Regions from separate parts of the Allobosea sp. genome, predicted to be linked through region 3. Evidence: predicted binding sites of a transcription regulator. Region 3 holds the regulator's gene; each other region holds the start of a gene.
The links. Region 3 encodes LexA, which represses DNA repair genes until DNA is damaged. Its sites were predicted from a motif close to TGTTCNNNNTGTGTTCNG; they were not measured.

Region 1 (6,129 bases), on a different contig from region 3:
CGCGTCGCGCGGCTCGGAGAGCGAGGCGGCGATGGTCTCGATCCCGACCGGCCCGCCGCCGAAATTGACCGCGACGGTGGTGAGATAGCGCCGGTCCATCTGGTCGAGGCCGATGGCGTCGACGTCGAGCAGCGAGAGCGCCTTGTCGGCGACCTTGCGGGTGACGACCGGGTCGCCGTCGACGATGGCGAAGTCGCGCACGCGCCTGAGCAGGCGCCCGGCGATGCGCGGCGTCCCGCGCGAGCGACGGGCGATCTCGTCGGCGCCGTCCTGTGCCATCGGCACGCCGAGCACGCGGGCGCCGCGCGCGACGATGCCCGTGAGCTCCTCGACCGTGTAGAATTGCAGCCGGATCGGGATGCCGAAGCGGTCGCGCAAGGGTGTGGTCAGGAGGCCGGCGCGGGTGGTGGCGCCGACGAGGGTGAATTTCGGCAGGTCGATCTTGACCGAGCGCGCGGCCGGCCCCTCGCCGATGATCAGGTCGAGCTGGTAGTCCTCCATCGCCGGATAGAGGATTTCCTCCACCGCCGGGTTGAGGCGGTGGATCTCGTCGATGAAGAGCACGTCGCGCTCTTCCAGGTTGGTGAGCTGGGCGGCGAGGTCGCCGGCCTTGGCGATCACGGGGCCGGAGGTCGAGCGGAAGTTGACGCCGAGCTCGCGGGCGACGATCTGCGCCAGCGTCGTCTTGCCGAGCCCCGGCGGGCCGACGAAGAGGACATGGTCGAGCGCGTCGCCGCGGGTCCTGGCAGCATTGATGAAGACCTGGAGATTAGCCCGCGCCGCCGCCTGGCCGGTGAAATCGGCGAGCGAGAGCGGCCGCAGCGAGGTGTCGGCGTCGTCCTCGCGGCGTTCGCCCGTCATCAATCCGGAGCGCTTGGCCTCGCTCACAGCGCGATCTCCAGCTCGATGGCGTCGCGGACCGGGATGTCGCGGTATCCCGTCCGGATGATGCCCGGAACGACCGAGCGATAGGCGTCGATCGCCTCGATATAAAGCCCCGAGAGGCGGAAGCCCTGACGCTGGTAGAAGGTGAGGCCGGGCATGTTGTCGTTGGTCAGCATCGCCTTGAGCTTCCTTGCGCCGGCCGCCCGCGCCGTTGTGACGACTGCATCCAGCATGCGGATGGCGACGCCTTCGCCGGGCTTCAGCGAATGCAGCGCGCACAGATAGGCGTTCCCGCCCCGCATCGTCCAGCTCGCCAGCGCGGCGGTGCGCCCGTCCGGCTCGTAGAGACCGAGCGCGTCGATCTCGGCGACGTCATAGACGTGCAGGTCGATCATCATGCGCTGCGAGCCCCAGTTCGCCAGCATGAGGCGGCAGAGCTCGGTCTTGTCGGCGACGACGCGCAGTTCGAGCCCGTCGAGCGCTGCGCTCACTTGGCGAGCTCCTTCAGGCCGAGCTTGATGAGCTGGGCCGTGCCGGCGCCGTCGCCGGCGATGCGGGCGGCGGCGGCCACGGCGACCACCGCCTGCGCCTGCGGATAGCCGAGATTGGCGAGCGCCGAGACGGCGTCGGCGACGGGCTGCGGGAGCTTGCGATCCTCCAGCGCGCCGGAGAGCTGGGCCACGCCGGGGTCGATATGGCCGAAGGCGGGGGCCTTGTCCTTCAGCTCGGCGCAGAGGCGCTGGGCGAGCTTCGGGCCGACGCCGGGCGCGCGCGCGATCGCCGCCTTGTCGCCGGTGGCGATGGCGGTGGCGAGCGCGCCCGGATCGAATGTCGAGAGGATGGCGAGCGCGACCTTGGCGCCGACGCCCTGCACCACCTGCATCAGCCGGAACCAGTCGCGCTCGACATCGGAGAGGAAGCCGTAGAGGCGGATCGCATCCTCGCGGACATGGGTCTCGATCGAGAGCGCCGCCGCCTCGCCGGGCTTGGGCAGGCGCTGGAGCGTGCGCGCCGAGCATTGCACGACATAGCCGACGCCCTGCACGTCGACGATCACATGGTCCTCGCCATAGGAATCGATCAGGCCCTTGAGCTTGCCGATCATCGTCCGTTTCTCTCCGTCGTCTCGCTCATTCCGCCGCCCGCATCCCGGCGACCAGCGCCTTCATGCCGCGATGCTGGGCGTGGCAGATCGCGACGGCGAGCGCGTCCGCCGCATCGGCCGAGCCGGTCTCGGCCCGGGGCAGCAGCACCTTGATCATCGCCTGTACCTGCTTCTTGTCGGCATGGCCGACGCCGACCACGGTCTTCTTGACGAGGTTGGCGGCATATTCGGCGACATCGAGCCCGGCGAGCGCGGGCACGACCAGCGCGATGCCCCGCGCCTGGCCGAGCTTCAGCGCCGATTGCGGGTCGCGGTTGACGAAGGTCTCCTCGACGGCGACCTCCAGCGGGCGATGCGCGGCGATGACCGCGTGCAACCCCTCGTGCAATTGCCGCAGCCGCCGGCCGAGCGGCAGCGCCCCTTCGCTCTCGACGCAGCCGCAGGCGACGAAGGAAAGCTTGCTGCCTTCCGAGACGATGACGCCCCAGCCGGTCCTGCGCAGGCCGGGGTCGATGCCGAGGATGCGAATCGCGGATGCCATGACGCGCTCAAACTAGCGGATGTTTCGTCTTTGTCCCGTGCGAACGCATACGCAGATGAATTCTTCTCGTCCTTGCCATCGAAAGGGAAAACTGTTCTTCCTGCGGCCCGGCGGCAGCGCCTGCCGCATCGTCCCTCCTCGCGCCGGCTTCATGTCCTTCGATCTGTCTTTCTTCATGCCGGGGCTGGCGGCCGGCGGCATCGCCGCCCTTGTGGCGGCGACCCTGCTCGGCGGGCTGGTGCGCGGCTTCACCGGCTTTGGTTTCGCCATGGTGTTCATGCCGCTGGCCTCGATCGTGCTGGGGCCGGTGGCGGCGCTGGGACTGATCTGGTTCGTCGATCTGCCCTTCGCGCTGCCGATCGCGGCCTATAGCGCAAGGCGGGCCGAATGGCGCGAGATCCTGCCGCTGCTCCTGACCGCGACGCTGGCGCTGCCGGTGGGAATCTGGCTCCTGATCTGGCTCGACCGCGAGACGATGCGCTGGGTGCTCGCCCTGCTCGTGCTCCTGGCGGTGGCCTTGATCGCCTCCGGCTGGCGCTATCACGGGCGGCCGACGGTTCCGCTTTCGCTGGGCGTCGGCGCGCTGTCGGGCCTGTGCAACGGCATGGCCTCGATCGGCGGCGTTCCGCTGGCGGTGTTCTGGCTCGGCGCGCAGCGCAACGACCGGCACATGGCCCGCGCCAATCTGCAGACCTTCTTCGGCGCCTCGACCGTGATCGCCGGCGTGATCCTGTGGTGGAAGGGCATCCTCACCGGTGGCGCGCTGATGATGGCGCTGCCGCTCTCCCTCATCTACGGCGCCGGGCTGTGGGCCGGCACGCACGGCTTCCGCCGCGCCTCGGAGGCGGGCTTCCGGCGCGTGGCCTATCTGGTGATCTTCCTGAGCGCGTTCGTCAGCCTGCCGCTATGGGACAGGCTGATCGGGCGGTGACGACGGTCAGACGCCGAGCTTGGCCATGATCTCGTCGGCGATCTCGAAATTGGCGAAGACGTTCTGGACGTCGTCGTCATTGTCGAGCGCTTCCATCAGCTTCATCATCGAGGCGGCCTTGTCCTCGTCGAGCGGGGCCGCCGTCGTCGGCCGCCAGACCGGCTTGGCCGAGGCCGGAGCGCCCAGCGCCGCTTCCAGCGCCTTGGAGACTTCGTTCAGGGCATCGAAGGCGCACAGGATGACGTGGCCGTTCTCGTCGGAGATCACGTCGTCGGCACCGGCCTCGATCGCCGCCTCCATCACCGTGTCGGCGTCGCCGGCCTCGGGCGGATAGCCGATCTCGCCGACGCGGTTGAACATGAAGGAGACGGAGTTGCTCTCGCCCAGCGCCCCGCCCGCCTTGGTGAAGTAGGAGCGTACGGCGGAAGCGGTGCGGTTGCGGTTGTCGGTCAGCGCCTCGACGATGACGGCGGCGCCGCCGGGGCCGTAGCCCTCGTAGCGGACCTCGTCGTAGTTCTCGCCCTCGCCGCCCATCGCCTTCTTGATGGCGCGCTCGATATTGTCCTTCGGCATGTTCTCGGCGCGGGCGGCGATAACCGCCATGCGCAGGCGCGGATTCATGTTGGGATCGGGCATGCCCATCTTGGCGGCGACGGTGATTTCACGGGCCAGTTTCGAGAACAGCTTGGAGCGCACCGCATCCTGCTTGCCCTTGCGGTGCATGATGTTCTTGAACTGGGAATGGCCGGCCATGGGAGCTCGTTACCTTCGAAGGTTGCGGCAAAACTGCTGGAAGGCGGCCTTATAGGCGCCGGCGCCGCGCACGCGCAAGCCGGGGCAGGGCTTCGTCAGGAAATCCAGCCCGTCGGCAGCGCCTCGCTCAGATGCGGGCCGATGCGCACGGCCCAGACCGCGCTCGCGAGCCCGGTCGCATCGTCGATCTCGACCGCCACGCCCGACAGCGTGCCTTCGCCCGTCGCCGGTTCGAGCCTGACGCCCGGCACCTTCTGGAGGAAGCGGCGCACCGGCTCGTCCTTCTGCATGCCGAGCACGGAATCATAGTCGCCGCACATGCCGGCATCGGACTGGTAGGCGGTGCCGGCCGGCAGGATGCGGGTGTCGGCGGTCGGCGCATGGGTGTGGGTGCCGACGACGAGGCTCGCGCGGCCGTCGAGGAAATAGGCCATGGCCTGCTTCTCGCTGGTCGCCTCGGCATGGACGTCGACGATGACGGCGTCGGCCACCGCGCCGAGCGGGCAGGCGGCAAGCTCGCGCTCGATCGCCGCGAAGGGGTCGTCGAGCGGGTCCATGAACAGCCGGCCCATGACGTTGACGACGAGGACGCGGGCGCCGTTCCTGGCCTCGATCACGGCGGCGCCGCGGCCGGGCGTGCCGGGCGGGTAATTGGCGGGGCGGATCAGCCGGTCCTGCCGCTCGATGAAGACGAGCGCCTCGCGCTGGTCCCAGGAATGGTTGCCGAGCGTCACGACATCGGCCCCGGCGGCAAGGATCTCGTCGCAGATCGCCTCGGTGATGCCGAAGCCGCCGGCGGAATTCTCGCCGTTGATGACGACGCAGTCGAGCCGCCACGCCTCGCGCAGCGCGGGCAGGCGCTCCTGAACCGCGATCCGGCCGGGGCGGCCGACGATGTCACCGAGGAAGAGAAGACGCATGGAGGGAATCCGGAGGCTGGCTTGCCTTCTCCGTGACGCGAAAACCGGCGCGAATCAACCGCATGGAATCGCCTCGCGCTCGGTCGCGATCCAGTCGAGGGGCCGGTCGTGCGGCTCTTCGGGCACGGCGTCGACCTCCTGCGCCGCATAGCCGATGCCGATGCTTAGCGTCGGGCCGAGTTCGGTGAGCGCCCGATCGTAATAGCCGCGGCCGTAGCCGATGCGGTAGCCGCGCCGGTCGAAGGCGGCGAGCGGGACGATCAGGATCGCCGGTGCGAGCTCCGGCTCGTCGTGGGCGGGGACGGACGTGCCGAAGCCGCCCGGCACCAGCGGCCGGCCCGGCGCCCAGCGCCGGAAGACCATGCGCCCGCCGGTGATCGCGGGCAGGCAGAGCGGCAGGCCGTCCAGGGCTTCGAGGATCGGACGGGGATCGGCCTCGGAGCGCATCGGCCAATAGGCCGAGACCGGGCCGGCCGCGCCGGCCCAGACCGGCAGGGCGAGCACGCGCGCGGCGATGTCGCGATCCCAGGCGAGGCGGCTGTCTCGGTCGAGCGCATCGCGGCGGGCGAGCGCCCCGGCGCGGAGCATCGCCTTGTCTGGAGCGGGTGTCGTCGTCATGAGGGCTGCGGAGCCACCTCGGCCGTGGAGTTTCGAATCCCGGGACACCTACTGAAGTAGGTGGGCGCCGTGTGTCCGGTTCCGATGGATCCGGTCAGGGACAGCTCCCTTGGGAGTCGTATGGGCCCGGGGAATGCTGTCTCTCACGCACCAGGCAGCCCCGCATCGCCAATGTAGGGAAGCCGCCGCCAAAGCGCCAGTGGTGTTTTGCGTGCGGGCCGGCCATGAGGGCGTTCATATTTTGGCCGTGGTGAGCAGGTGTTATACACGGGCGCACGATAGGCTAAGGAAACCGGTTTCAGCGATGCTTCGTTCTCTCCTGGCCCGCCATCTCTCCCGTCCGGGGCTGGCCGCGCTCGTCCTGGCCGCCGCGCTC
Region 2 (6,129 bases), 150 kb from region 3:
ATCGTGGTCAGTATCGCGGCCTGGTTGGCGGTGACGAGCGCGCCCTGGGTCAGTGCCGATTTGTCGATGCGCCCGTCGATCGGAGCCGTGACCTTGGTATAGGCGAGGTTGATCCGCGCTGCCTCGACGCTCGCCTTGGTGCCCGCCAGATCGGCCTGCGCCTGTGCCAGCGTGGCGGTGGCGTCGTCCATGTCCTGCCGGCTGCCGGCGTTGCGCTGGTAGAGCTCCTGGTAGCGGCCGGCCCGGATCTGGGCGTTGGTGACGGCGGCCTCGGCCTTCTGCTGGGCCGCGATCGCGCTGTCGAGCGCGGCCTGATAGGGGGCGGGGTCGATCTCGTAGAGCACGTCCCCGGCCTTGACCTCGCTGCCCTCTCGGAACAGCCGCGACTTGATGATGCCGCTGACCTGGGGCCTCACCTCCGCGATCAGGCTCGCCGAGACGCGGCCCGGCAGCTCGGCCGTGATCGCCACCGGCTGCGGATGCAGCGAGACGACGCTGACCTGAAGCTGCGGCTGCGCCGGCGGGGCTGCCGCCTTCTCGGCATTGCAGGCAGCCAGAGCCGCCGCGATGAGCAGCGCGCCCGGCAAGGCGTGGCGGGAGGAGGAGGGGGCGCGCTCGGCCGGCATGCGGTCTCTCTTTTTGGAAACTGGCGGGTTTCTTATCTCTTGATTTCTGCGGCTGTCAAACCCCAGAATGCGGCGCCATGACGGAGTTGACCAGAGCGAACGGCGGAGATGGCGCGCAACCGGCTTCCGGGAGGGCGCGCGGGCGCCCCAAGACGCGCCCGGACGAAGCCGAGCGCGAGCGGATCGTGCGCTCCGCCCGCGAGCTTTTCCTCGATGTCGGCTATGGCGGCACGACGATGGATGCGGTGGCAAGCCGCTGCGGCGTCTCGAAGCGCACGCTCTACCGGCTGTTTCCGGCCAAGAGCGACCTGTTCCGCGTGATGGTGGCCGATCACCGGCGCTCGATGCTGGCGCTGCCGCGCGACGCGGACGAGGATCTGCCGCTCGCCGAGGCGCTGGCGGCGATCTTCCGGCTCGACAGCGACGCGATCGACGATCGCGAGCGGCTGGCCTTCGTCAGGCTGGTCCTCGCCGATTCGGATCGCTTCAGCGAGATCGGCGAGATGATCGCACAGGAGGGCGCCCAGCCGGCGCGGCGGCTCCTGGAGGATTGGCTTGTCCGGCAGCAGGCGCGCGGCGCGCTGCGGGCCTTTCCGGCCGATGCGCTGGCCCGGATGCTGATGGACATGATCTTCTCGGTGCTGATCAAGCGCTTTCCCGGCGACCGGCTCATGACGGCCGCGGAGCGCCAGCGGCATGCGCGGCTGTGCCTTAAGGTGTTCCTGGAGGGTGTGGCGGCGACGCCGGCGTGATCGCCGTGGAGGGCTTCCCGAAATGGCGGACAGGGCGGGATTCGAACCCGCGATACGGTTTCCCGTATACACACTTTCCAGGCGTGCGCCTTCAACCACTCGGCCACCTGTCCGGCGCGCTGCTTATGACCGCCGGCCCGCCATCTTTCAAGGGCCGTGATCGCGCCTTTTGCACAATCGCGCCAAATCGCGAGCGATCGGTTGCGCTCAGCGCCCGGCATGGGCACATCTGGTCGCCCGCGCCGATGTGCGGGGATTGCTGCGGGGGGCGGACGGTGAGGTTTTTGCTCCGGTTGACCGGTTATCTCTTCGTCGCGGCGGGCTTCGTCGCGCTCGTGATCGACGGCGCCCGCTCGATCGCCGATTCGGTGCTTCGCTTCACGCCGCTCGGCGACGTGCTGCAGGCCGTCATGCAGGAGCGCTTCCAGCTCGTCCAGCCGGCGATCGAGCGCAACATCCATCCCTGGCTCTGGGACCCGCTGCTGCTGACGCTGCTGAAGGCGCCGGCCGCGGGCGTGGCGTTGCTCTTCGGTTTCGGGCTGCTCTGGCTCGGCCGGCGCCCGCCGGAAGCGATCGGCATCGTCACGCGTCGGTGATCGCGCCCCTGCGCCGGGAACCCTGTGCGAACGCGCCGCGCGAGCCTACATTGACCGCTGAGCCCGAACCGAACGGAGCGAACCATGTTCTCCCTGCGCAAGAAGACCGAGATGCCGTCCCCGGCCGAGATCCTGCCCGGCCGCGCCGCGGCAATTCCTACCGCCGAGAGCCATGTCGTCAACGGGCGCAGCCTGGCCGGCCCCTATCCGGCGGGAATGCAGAAGGCCCTGTTCGGCCTCGGCTGCTTCTGGGGCGCCGAGCGCAAGTTCTGGCAGAGCGGCGAGGGCATCTGGGTGACGGCTTCGGGCTATGCCGGCGGCACGACGCAAAACCCGACCTATGAGGAGGTCTGCAGCGGGCTGACCGGGCACACCGAAGTGGTCCTCGTCGTCTTCGACCCCGCCAAAATCGCCTATGAGGACCTCCTGAAGATCTTCTGGGAGAACCACGATCCGACCCAGGGCATGCGGCAGGGCGGCGACGTCGGCACGCAATACCGCTCGGCGATCTACACCTACGACGCGCAGCAGCAGGAGGCGGCCGAGCGCTCGCGCGCGGCTTACGCCCAGGCGCTCGCCGCCGGCGGCTACGGCCCGGTCACCACCGAGATCCGCCCGGCGCCGACCTTCTACTTCGCCGAGGATTATCACCAGCAATATCTGGCCAGGAACCCGGCCGGCTATTGCGGGCTGGGCGGCACCGGCGTCGCCTGCCAGATCGGGCTCTCCGTCGAGGCGTGAAGGCGGGGGGAGGCACATCTCCTTCCAGCCGCCGTCCGGTTCCCGGTATGTTCTTGCGTTGCCGCTGAAGCTCCGCTAGCCTTCCGCTGCGGTAGGGGAGCGGGGCGCAAGATGGTGGCGCGAGTCGCGACGGTGGCGTTCGAGGGCATCGAGGCCCGCGCCGTCGACGTTCAGGTCCAGATCGCGGCGGGCGGCGTCGCTTTCGTTCTGGTCGGGCTGCCGGACAAGGCTGTCGCGGAAAGCCGCGAGCGGGTCCGGGCCGCGCTCCTTGCCTCGGGGCTTGCTCTGCCGGCCAAGCGCGTCACCGTCAACCTGGCGCCGGCGGACCTGCCCAAGGAAGGCAGCCATTACGATTTGCCGATCGCGCTCGCCGTGATGGCCGCGATCGGGGCGATCCCTCCCGATGCGCTCGCCGGTTATGCGGTCCTCGGCGAATTGGCGCTCGACGGCTCGATCGCGCCGGTCGCGGGCGTGCTGCCGGCGGCGATCGCGGCCTATGCCAGGGGGCAGGGGCTGATCTGCCCGGCGGCGTCGGGCCCGGAGGCGGCCTGGGCCGCGGCGGATATCGACATCCTGGCGCCGCGCTCGCTGATCCAGCTCGCCAACCATTTCAAGGGAACCCAGGTGATGGCCCGGCCGGAGCCGGCGGTGGCGCGCGAGGCCGGCCCGCTGCCGGACCTCGCCGACGTCAAGGGCCAGGAAAGCGCGCGGCGCGTGCTCGAGATCGCGGCGGCGGGCGGGCACAATCTCCTGATGAACGGGCCGCCCGGGGCCGGCAAGTCGATGCTGGCGAGCCGGCTGCCCTCGATCCTGCCGCCGCTTTCGCCGCGCGAGCTGCTCGAGGTCTCGATGGTGATGTCCGTCGCCGGCCGGCTCGCCGAGGGCGCGCTGACCGACCGGCGCCCGTTCCGGGCCCCGCATCATTCGGCCTCGATGGCGGCGCTGGTCGGGGGCGGGGTGCAGGCGCGGCCGGGCGAGGTGTCGCTGGCGCATCACGGCGTGCTCTTCCTCGACGAGTTGCCGGAATTCCAGCCGCAGGCGCTCGATGCGCTGCGCCAGCCGATCGAGACCGGCGAGGTGCTGATCTCGCGCGCCAACAACCGCGTCGTCTATCCGGCGCGCTTCCAGCTCGTCGCCGCGATGAATCCCTGCCGCTGCGGCCGGGCGACCGAGCCCGGCTTCGCCTGCCGCCGCCAGCCGAACGAACGCTGCATGGCGCAGTATCAGGCGCGCGTCTCCGGCCCGCTGCTCGACCGGATCGACATCGCGATCGATGTGCCGGCGGTGACGGCGGTGGATCTGATCCGCCCCGCCGCGGGCGAAAGCTCGGCGGCGGTGGCCGCGCGCGTCGCGATGGCGCGTACGATCCAGGCGGAGCGCTTCGAGCGCCTCGGCTTCGACGGGGTCATGACCAACGCCGCCTGCCCGGTATCCGTTATCGAGGAGATCGCGCGGCCGGACAAGGCCGGGCTTTCCCTGCTGCGCGACGCGGCGGAGGCGCTACGGCTGACGGCGCGCGCCTATCACCGCGTGCTGAAGGTCGCCCGCACGCTCGCCGACCTCGACGCGGAGGAGACGGTCGGCCGGCACCATCTGGCGGAGGCCCTGTCCTACCGGGCACGGGGGGAGGATCTCGTCGCGGCCGCCTGAGGCGCGAAGGTTAACCGATCCTCACCTCGAACCGGTCGTATTTGCCCTATTCACAGGCGCCTTTCTCAAGGGGGGCCGCGTAGATCGGAGGTCATGGCTTCCTCGATCTGGTCATGGCTTGCCCTTGCTCCTGCGCTGCTGCTTCTCCCGGCGGCGGGGGGGCTTATCTGGCTCATGCGCCAGCGCGGCGCGCTTAGCCGGCAGGTCGCCGGGCTCGCCCATGAGGTCGAGGCGCTCAACGACCGCCTCTGGAACCTCGCCGACAGCGAGGAACGCTATCGCAGCCTGATCGAGGCGCAGGGCGACCTGATCGTCAGGCGCGACGGCCTCAAGATCGTCTATGCCAACCGCGCCTATGCGGCGCTGTTCGGCGCAACCGAGCAGGATCTCGTCGGCAGCGAGATGCTGCTGCCGCAGCTCGCCAGCCGGCCGCTCGCGCGGCTGGAGGGCGGCGCGCGCAGCTTCGACGAATGCCTCGCCACCCATGCGGGCGAGCGCTGGATCGCCTGGATCGAGACGGCCGTGCGCGGGTCCGACGGGCGCACGCTGATCCAGCGCGTCGGCCGCGACATCACGGCGCGCATCGCCGGCGAGGATGCGCTGGTCGAGGCACGCGCACGGGCCGAGGCCGCCAACGAGGCCAAGTCGCGCTTCCTGGCGACCGTCAGCCACGAGTTCCGCACGCCGCTCAACGGCATCCTCGGCATGGCCGACCTCCTGACCGATACCGGCCCCGACGCGGAGCAGGCGACCTATGTCGCGGCGCTGCGCACCTCCGGCGAGGCGCTGCTGGCGCTGGTCGACGACATCCTCGATTTCGCCAAGGTCGAGGCCGGCAGGCTGGAGCTCAACGAGGCGCCTTACGACCCGGTCCAGCTCGTCGAGACGGTCGCGGAGCTGATGGCGCCGCGCGCGCAGGCGAAGGGGATCGAGCTCGCGGCCCATATCGCGCCCGATCTGCCGGCGCGCCTCGTCGGCGACCGCGACCGGCTGCGCCAGATCCTTTTGAACCTCGTCGGCAACGCGGTGAAGTTCACCGAGGCCGGCGGGGTGGGCCTGAGCCTCGCCCGGGCCGGCGCGCATCTGGAGATCACCGTCGCCGATACCGGGCCGGGCATCCCGCCCGACCGGCTGGAAGCCGTCTTCGGCGAGTTCGAGCAGCTCGATCACGGCTCCGGCCAGGCCGGTACCGGCCTCGGGCTCGCGATCGTGCGCCGCCTCGCCCGGCTGATGCGCGGCGAGGCGCGGGCCGAGAGCCGGCCGGGCGAGGGCGCGACCTTCCGTGTCACGCTGCCGCTCGTGCCGGCACGCGACGCTCCCGTGCCGCGGATCCCGCACTGGCCGCATCACCATGTCCTGCTGGTCTCGCCTGCGCCTTTCGCGGCGCGCTTCCTGGCGCAGACGATCCGGGCGACGGGTGCCTCGGTCACCGTCGCCGGCACGGCCGAGGCGGCGCGAGCCGGGCTCGCAGGGGCTGCTCGCGCCACGGCGGTGCTGATCGACCATGCGCTCGGCGATCGGCCGGCGCGGGAGCTTGCGGCGGTCGCGGCGGCGGCCGGCATCCGCGATTGCCTGATCCTGCTCTCGCCCCAGGCGCGCCGGGCATTCGGCTCGGCCCAGGAGGCAGGCTTCACCGGCTTCCTGATCAAGCCGGTCAGGGCGCGCTCGCTCTACGAGCGGCTGGAGAGCGGGGTCCCGCAGGCTGCGCCAAAGGCCGGCAGGGCCATGGCGCCGGCCCTGCCGCCTCCGCTCGGGGCGGGCATG
Region 3 (6,129 bases):
TGGCATGACAATCGGCGCGCGCCCTGTAACATGGCTTGGCCGGAAAGGTTAAGCGGTCAAATCGCAGGGCCGGCAGGGGAGGAGCGGGCGATGGAGCCGGCGCCGCCGGGGGATGGGCCGGGACGAGGCCGGCGCGGCGCGCAGGTCCGTGCCTGGCCGGCCCGCCTGGGCGCCACACGCCCGCTTGCGGTGCGCCTCGATCCCCTGTTCGGACGGCTCTGGCTGCATCTGCGGCAAGGCTTCGCGCTGGAGGCCGAGCGGCGCCGGCCTTTCCTCTGGCTGCCCGTCGCGATGGGCGCCGGCATCTTGCTCTATTTCGCGGCGGACCGGGAGCCCGCCCTGTGGGCGCCGCTCGCCGGCCTTATGCTCAGCGGTGCGCTCGCCTTCGCGCTGCGCCTGCGCCGTTACGCCGCGATGGCCTGTCTCGCCGCGGCGGCGGCTTTCACGGGCTTCGCCGCCGGGGTCTGGCGCACCGCCGATGTCGCCGCGCCGATGCTGGAGCGGGCGCGCATCGGCAAGCTCTCCGGCTTCGTCGAGAGCGTCGAAACCCGCGATGGCGGCGGGGCGCGGCTCGTGCTGCTGGTCACGGATATCGCCGGGGTGCCTGCGGGCGAGCGGCCGAAGCGGGTCCGTGTCAACATCCGGGCGGGTTCCGTGGCGCCGGGCGACCACATCCTCGCCACGGCGCGGCTTCTGCCCCCGCCGGGACCGGCCAGGGCCGGCGGCTATGATTTCGGCCGCGATGCCTTCTTCCGCGGGATCGGCGCCGTCGGCAGCGTCTCCGGCAAGATCGCGCTCGCGCCGCCGCCTCATCCCCCGCCGACGCGCCTGACCGTCGACGCGACGATCGACCGCGCCCGCAACGCCCTGACGCGGCGCATCGCCGAGGTCGCGGGCGGACAGGGCGGGGCGGTCGCCGCCGCGCTCGTCACCGGCAAGCGCGGCCTGATCACCGAGGCGACCAACAACGATCTGCGCGCCGCCGGCATCTACCACATCGTCTCGATCTCCGGGCTGCACATGGTGCTCGCCGCCGGGACGATCTTCGCGCTGGTGCGCGCGCTCCTCGCCCTGTCGCAGACCGCGGCGCTGCGCTGGCCGGTGAAGAAGCTCGCGGCGCTGGCGGCCATGCTCGGCGCGACCGGCTATTGCATCTTCTCCGGCGGCGACGTCGCGACCGAGCGCTCGCTGATCATGACGCTGGTGATGCTGGGCGCGATCCTGGTCGACCGTACGGCGCTCAGCATGCGCAACCTCGCGATCGCCGCCATGATCGTGCTGCTGCGCGAGCCCGACGCGCTGCTGGGACCGAGCTTCCAGATGTCCTTCGGCGCGGTCGCGGCGCTGATCGCCTTCGCCGAGCGCTGGGAGGGGCGCGAGCGCACGAATCCGCCGCCGGCGCTGCCCTGGCCGCTTGGGCCGATCGCGACGGCGGCGCTCGGCATCGTCGTCACCACCTTGCTGGCGACCGCCGCCACCGCACCCTTCGGCGCCTATCATTTCCAGACCTTCAACCCCTTCGGCCTGCTCGGCAACGCCATGGCGCTGCCCTTCGTCTCGCTTTTCGTGATGCCGGCGGCGGTGTTCGGCGTGCTCGCCTACCCGTTCGGGCTGGACTGGCCGGCCTGGGCGCTGATGGGGCTCGCCTCCGACGCGGTGCTCAGCGTGGCGCATTGGGTCGCGACCATCGACCATTCCACGGTGACGGTCGCGGCGTTCGGTCCGGCGGTGCTGGGCTGCTTCGCGCTGGCGCTTTTGTGGCTGACGCTCTGGACGACCGCCTGGCGCTGGCTTGCGGTGTTGCCACTGGTCTTCGGCGTCGCGATAGCCGGCAAGCCGGAGCGGCCCGAGATCCTGATCGAGCGCGACGGCGCGGGGCTGGCGGTGCGTGGGCCCGACGGGCGCCTCGCCATCGCCGGCAAGCCCAGCCGCTTCGTCCTCCAGCAATGGCTCGCCGCCGATGGCGACGCCCGCTCGCCCGACGATCCCTCGCTCAGGGCCGGCATCGCCTGCGACAGGCTGGCCTGCATCGCCCGGACGGCAGACCGGCGCACGGTCTCCTATGCGCGCGACCGGCTGGCGATCGTCGAGGATTGCCAGCGGGCCGACCTCGTCGTCACCGCCACCCCCTGGAGTGGGGCCTGCAAGGCGCAGCTGATCGAGCGGATGACGCTCTCGCGCGGCGGCGCGACCTCGCTCTACCGCGCATCCAAGGGCTGGAGCAGCCATGCCGCGGAACGCTCCGGCGCCGAAAGGCCCTGGAGCCGCGGCAAGCCGGCGCCTGCGGCCCCGCCGGCTGCAGCCCCTCGGCCATCGGCCGATGCCGCCGATGGCGATCCGGACCCCTTGTAGGCGTTGCCGATCAAGCCGGGGGCCGTCGCCCAGCCCCGATGGCGACCGATCGCCTTCAGTAACGCCGCATCAGGTTGACCAGCCGCCCCTGGATCTTGACCCGGTCGGGGGCGAGCGTGCGGGTTTCGTAGGCCGGGTTCGCCGCTTCGAGCGCGATCGCGGAGCCGCGCTTGCGCAGCCGCTTCAGCGTCGCCTCCTCGTCGTCGATCAGCGCCACGATGATGTCGCCGGTATCGGCCGTGTCCTGCCTGCGGATGATGACGGTATCGCCGTCGAGGATGCCGGCCTCGACCATCGAATCGCCGCGCACCTCCAGCGCGTAATGCTCGCCGGAGCCCAGCATGTCGGGCGGCAGCGAAACGGTGTGGCTGCGGCTCTGGATCGCCGAGATCGGCGTGCCGGCGGCGATGCGGCCCATGACGGGGATGGCGACGGCGCGCCGGCCGTCCTCCTCCGCCGCTGCCGCGGGGCGCGGCCTGGCGGAAGCCGGCTCAGCGCCTCGGCCGCCCTGGACCACGGCCGGGCTGAAGCGCTGCCGCGGCTGCGGTGCGCCGAGCCCTTCCGGCGTCTTGATGACCTCGAGCGCGCGCGCCCGGTTCGGCAGGCGGCGGATGAAGCCGCGCTCCTCCAGCGCCATGATCAGCCGGTGGATGCCGGATTTCGAGCGCAGGTCGAGCGCGTCCTTCATCTCGTCGAAGGAGGGCGGCACGCCGCTCTCGCGCAAGCGTTCCTGGATGAAGCGCAGGAGTTCGTGTTGCTTGCGTGTCAGCATGGTCCCCGCCGGCCCCTGGAAGAGATTCGAAACAAAGCACGAACACCATACGCGTTCTGCTTGTGTTCCGCAAGCAGCTACCGTAGCGGCAGGATGCGGCAGGGGTCGCCCTGCTTCGCCGGAGGGGCATAGGCCGGGCGGATCGTCAGCGCCTGCGCCCGCGCCAGCGTGCCGAGCATCGAGGAATCCTGCCGGCCGAAGGGCGTCGCGACCCAGCCTTCCGGCGTCAGCGAAAGCTCCGAGCGCAGGTAATCCTCGCGCGCGTCGTTGCCCGGCAGGTCGCGGCCGAGCAAAGCGGGGATGCTGCGGTCGCGGCCGGCGTCAGTGATGCCGAGCAGCGCCTCGATCAGCGGCAGCACGAAGAGATGGCCGCAGACGATCGAGGAGACCGGGTTGCCGGGCAGGCCGACCACCACCATCGGACCGAGGCGCCCGGTCATCATCGGCTTGCCCGGCCGCATCGCGATCTTCCAGAAGCCGAGCGCCATGCCCGCCCGCGTCAGCGCCTCGTGCACGAGGTCGTGCGCGCCGACCGAGGCGCCGCCGAGCGTGATCAGCACATCGGCCTCGGCTGCCCGCGCCTGCGCGATCTTCGCGGCGAGGTCGGCATGGTCGTCGCGGGCGATGCCGAGATCGAGCACGCTGCCGCCGGCCTTCTCGACCAGCGCGGCGAGCGCGAACGAGTTCGAGGCGACGATCTGGTCGCGCCCCACCGGCTCGCCCGGCGCCACCAGCTCGTCGCCGGTGGCGAGGATCGCGACGCTGGGCTTGCGCCGGACGGCCAGGGCCGGGTGCCCCATCGCGGCGGCGAGCCCGAGCGCCGCGCCGTCGAGCACGCGCCCGGCCGGCAGCAGGACGTCGCCCTTGTGGAAATCGAGCCCCGCAGCGCGCAGGAACTGGCCCTTCGCGGGCGGCACGCGCACGCGGATCGCCGGGCTGCCGACGCCGTCCGCATCTTCCTGGATCAGGATCGTGTCGGCGCCCTGCGGCATCGGCGCGCCGGTGAAGATGCGCACCGCCTCACCCGGCCCGACCGCACCCTCGAAAGCCCGGCCGGCGGCCGATTCGCCGATCACGGCGAGCGCAACGCCTTGCGCCATCTCGTCGCCGCGCACGGCATAGCCGTCCATGGCGGAATTGGCGAAGGGCGGATGGGTCCTCAGCGCCTCGACCTCGGTGGCGAGCACCCGCCAGGCGCATTGGGAGAGTGGCAGGGTCTCCGCTCCCATCGGCCCCGGGATGCTCTCGAGCAGCGCCTTGCGCGCGACGGGGACCGGGGTGAGCGCCATCAGGACTCTTTCGCCTCGTAATCGCCGGACTGGCCGCCGGATTTGCGCAGCAGGCGGATAGCCTCGATCCGCATCGCCCGGTCGACGGCCTTGACCATGTCGTAGACGGTGAGACAGGCGACGGAGACGGCGGTCAGCGCCTCCATCTCGACGCCGGTCTGGCCCTTCATCCTGACTTCGGCGCGCACGCGCACGCCCGGCAGCGCCTCGTCGATGGTGAGATCGACGGCAATCTTGCTCAGCAGCAGCGGGTGGCAGAGCGGGATCAGCTCATGCGTGCGCTTCGCCGCCATGATGCCGGCTAGCCGGGCGGTGCCGAGCACGTCGCCCTTCCTGGCGTTGCCGTCGCGCACGATCGCGATGGTTTCCGGCGCCATCACGACGTTGCCTTCGGCGATGGCGAGACGCACCGTCTCGGCCTTGCCGCCGACATCGACCATATGCGCCTCACCCTGGGCGTCGAGATGGCTGAGCCTGCTCACGCCGCGTCGGCCTTGCCGGCGAGCAGGTCCCGCGTCGCGGCGGTCACGTCGGCTTGCCGCATCAGGCTCTCGCCGACGAGAAAGCTGTTCACGCCCGCCCGGTTGAGCCGGGCGATGTCGGCATGGCTGAAGATGCCGCTTTCGCTAATGACGATCCGGCCGGCGGGCACGCGCGGCGCCAGCCGTTCCGTCACCGCGAGATCGACGTTGAAGCTGCGCAGGTCGCGGTTGTTGATGCCGATGAGCCTGCTTTCCAGCTTCAGCGCCCGGTCGAGCTCGGCGTCGTCATGCACCTCGACCAGCACGTCCATGCCGAGCCCGCGCGCGGTCTCGTTCAGCGCCTTGGCGGTGGCGTCGTCGACGCCGGCCATGATGATCAGGATGCAATCGGCGCCCCAGGCGCGGGCCTCATGGACCTGATAGGGCTCGTAGAGGAAATCCTTGCGCAGCGCCGGCAGGCCGGCGGCCTCGCGCGCCTGCGTCAGGAACTCCGGCCTGCCCTGAAAGGAGGGCGCGTCGGTCAGCACGGAAAGACAGGCCGCGCCGCCGGCCGCATAGGCACGCGCGAGCGTGGGCGGGTCGAAATCGGCCCGGATCAGGCCCCTGGACGGGCTCGCCTTCTTGATCTCGGCGATCAGGGCGGGCGTGCCTTGCGCGAGCTTGGCCCCGAGCGCATCGGCGAAGCCGCGCGGTTGGCCTGCGGCGCGCGCGCGCTTTTCGATCTCGGCCTGCGGGACGGCGGCCTTGGCGGCGGCGATCTCCTGTCGCTTATAGGCTTCGATTCTGGCGAGGATGTCGGTCATGCCGGCGCTCACGCGTTCGAGGCTTCGACGAGCGCGGCGAGGGTCGCCTTCGCCCGGCCTGAATCGATCGCGGCGCTCGCCAGGGCGAAGCCCTCTTTCAGGTCCTTCGCCTTGCCGGCGACGAGGAGGGCGGCGGCGGCATTGAAGGCGGCGATGTCGCGGAAGGCGGTCTTCTCCCCGGCGAGCACGGCGTTGAGCGCCGCCGCGTTCTCTTCGGGCGTGCCGCCGCGCAGGTCTTCGGGCTTCGCCGGCTGAAGGCCGACATCGGCGGGGCTGATCGAGAAGCGGGTGATCTCGCCGTTCTCCAGCGAGACGACGCGGGTCGGCCCGGTGGTGGTGATCTCGTCGAGCCCGTCGGAGCCGTGCACCGCCCAGACGCTGGTCGAGCCGAGGGAGGCGAGCACCTTGACCATCGGCTCCAGCCAGGTCTC

Region 1: ruvC (crossover junction endodeoxyribonuclease RuvC) is a predicted target of LexA. The motif match lies at 2,552-2,569, and genes of this name have one in related genera.
Region 2: M9917_RS20665 (YifB family Mg chelatase-like AAA ATPase) is a predicted target of LexA. The motif match lies at 2,753-2,770, and genes of this name have one in related genera.

The regions. Positions count from the first base shown of each region.
Region 1 covers NZ_JAMLIX010000001.1:2,363,518-2,369,646, forward strand. Annotated here, with positions in the region: gene ruvB (Holliday junction branch migration DNA helicase RuvB) at 1-861, opposite strand, end outside; gene M9917_RS10930 (GNAT family N-acetyltransferase) at 885-1,376, opposite strand; gene ruvA (Holliday junction branch migration protein RuvA) at 1,373-1,990, opposite strand; gene ruvC (crossover junction endodeoxyribonuclease RuvC) at 2,016-2,531, opposite strand; gene M9917_RS10945 (sulfite exporter TauE/SafE family protein) at 2,683-3,462, shown strand; gene M9917_RS10950 (YebC/PmpR family DNA-binding transcriptional regulator) at 3,469-4,215, opposite strand; gene M9917_RS10955 (TIGR00282 family metallophosphoesterase) at 4,311-5,135, opposite strand; gene M9917_RS10960 (5-formyltetrahydrofolate cyclo-ligase) at 5,190-5,753, opposite strand; RNA gene ssrS (6S RNA) at 5,760-5,917, opposite strand; gene ybgF (tol-pal system protein YbgF) at 6,058-6,129, shown strand, end outside.
Region 2 covers NZ_JAMLIX010000002.1:1,170,203-1,176,331, reverse strand. Annotated here, with positions in the region: gene M9917_RS20690 (efflux RND transporter periplasmic adaptor subunit) at 1-626, opposite strand, end outside; gene M9917_RS20685 (TetR/AcrR family transcriptional regulator) at 704-1,378, shown strand; tRNA gene M9917_RS20680 (tRNA-Ser) at 1,402-1,491, opposite strand; gene M9917_RS20675 (hypothetical protein) at 1,654-1,974, shown strand; gene msrA (peptide-methionine (S)-S-oxide reductase MsrA) at 2,059-2,715, shown strand; gene M9917_RS20665 (YifB family Mg chelatase-like AAA ATPase) at 2,827-4,365, shown strand; gene M9917_RS20660 (hybrid sensor histidine kinase/response regulator) at 4,459-6,129, shown strand, end outside.
Region 3 covers NZ_JAMLIX010000002.1:1,015,279-1,021,407, forward strand. Annotated here, with positions in the region: gene M9917_RS19905 (ComEC/Rec2 family competence protein) at 91-2,352, shown strand; gene lexA (transcriptional repressor LexA) at 2,408-3,124, opposite strand; gene M9917_RS19915 (molybdopterin molybdotransferase MoeA) at 3,202-4,413, opposite strand; gene moaC (cyclic pyranopterin monophosphate synthase MoaC) at 4,413-4,895, opposite strand; gene trpC (indole-3-glycerol phosphate synthase TrpC) at 4,892-5,698, opposite strand; gene trpD (anthranilate phosphoribosyltransferase) at 5,707-6,129, opposite strand, start outside.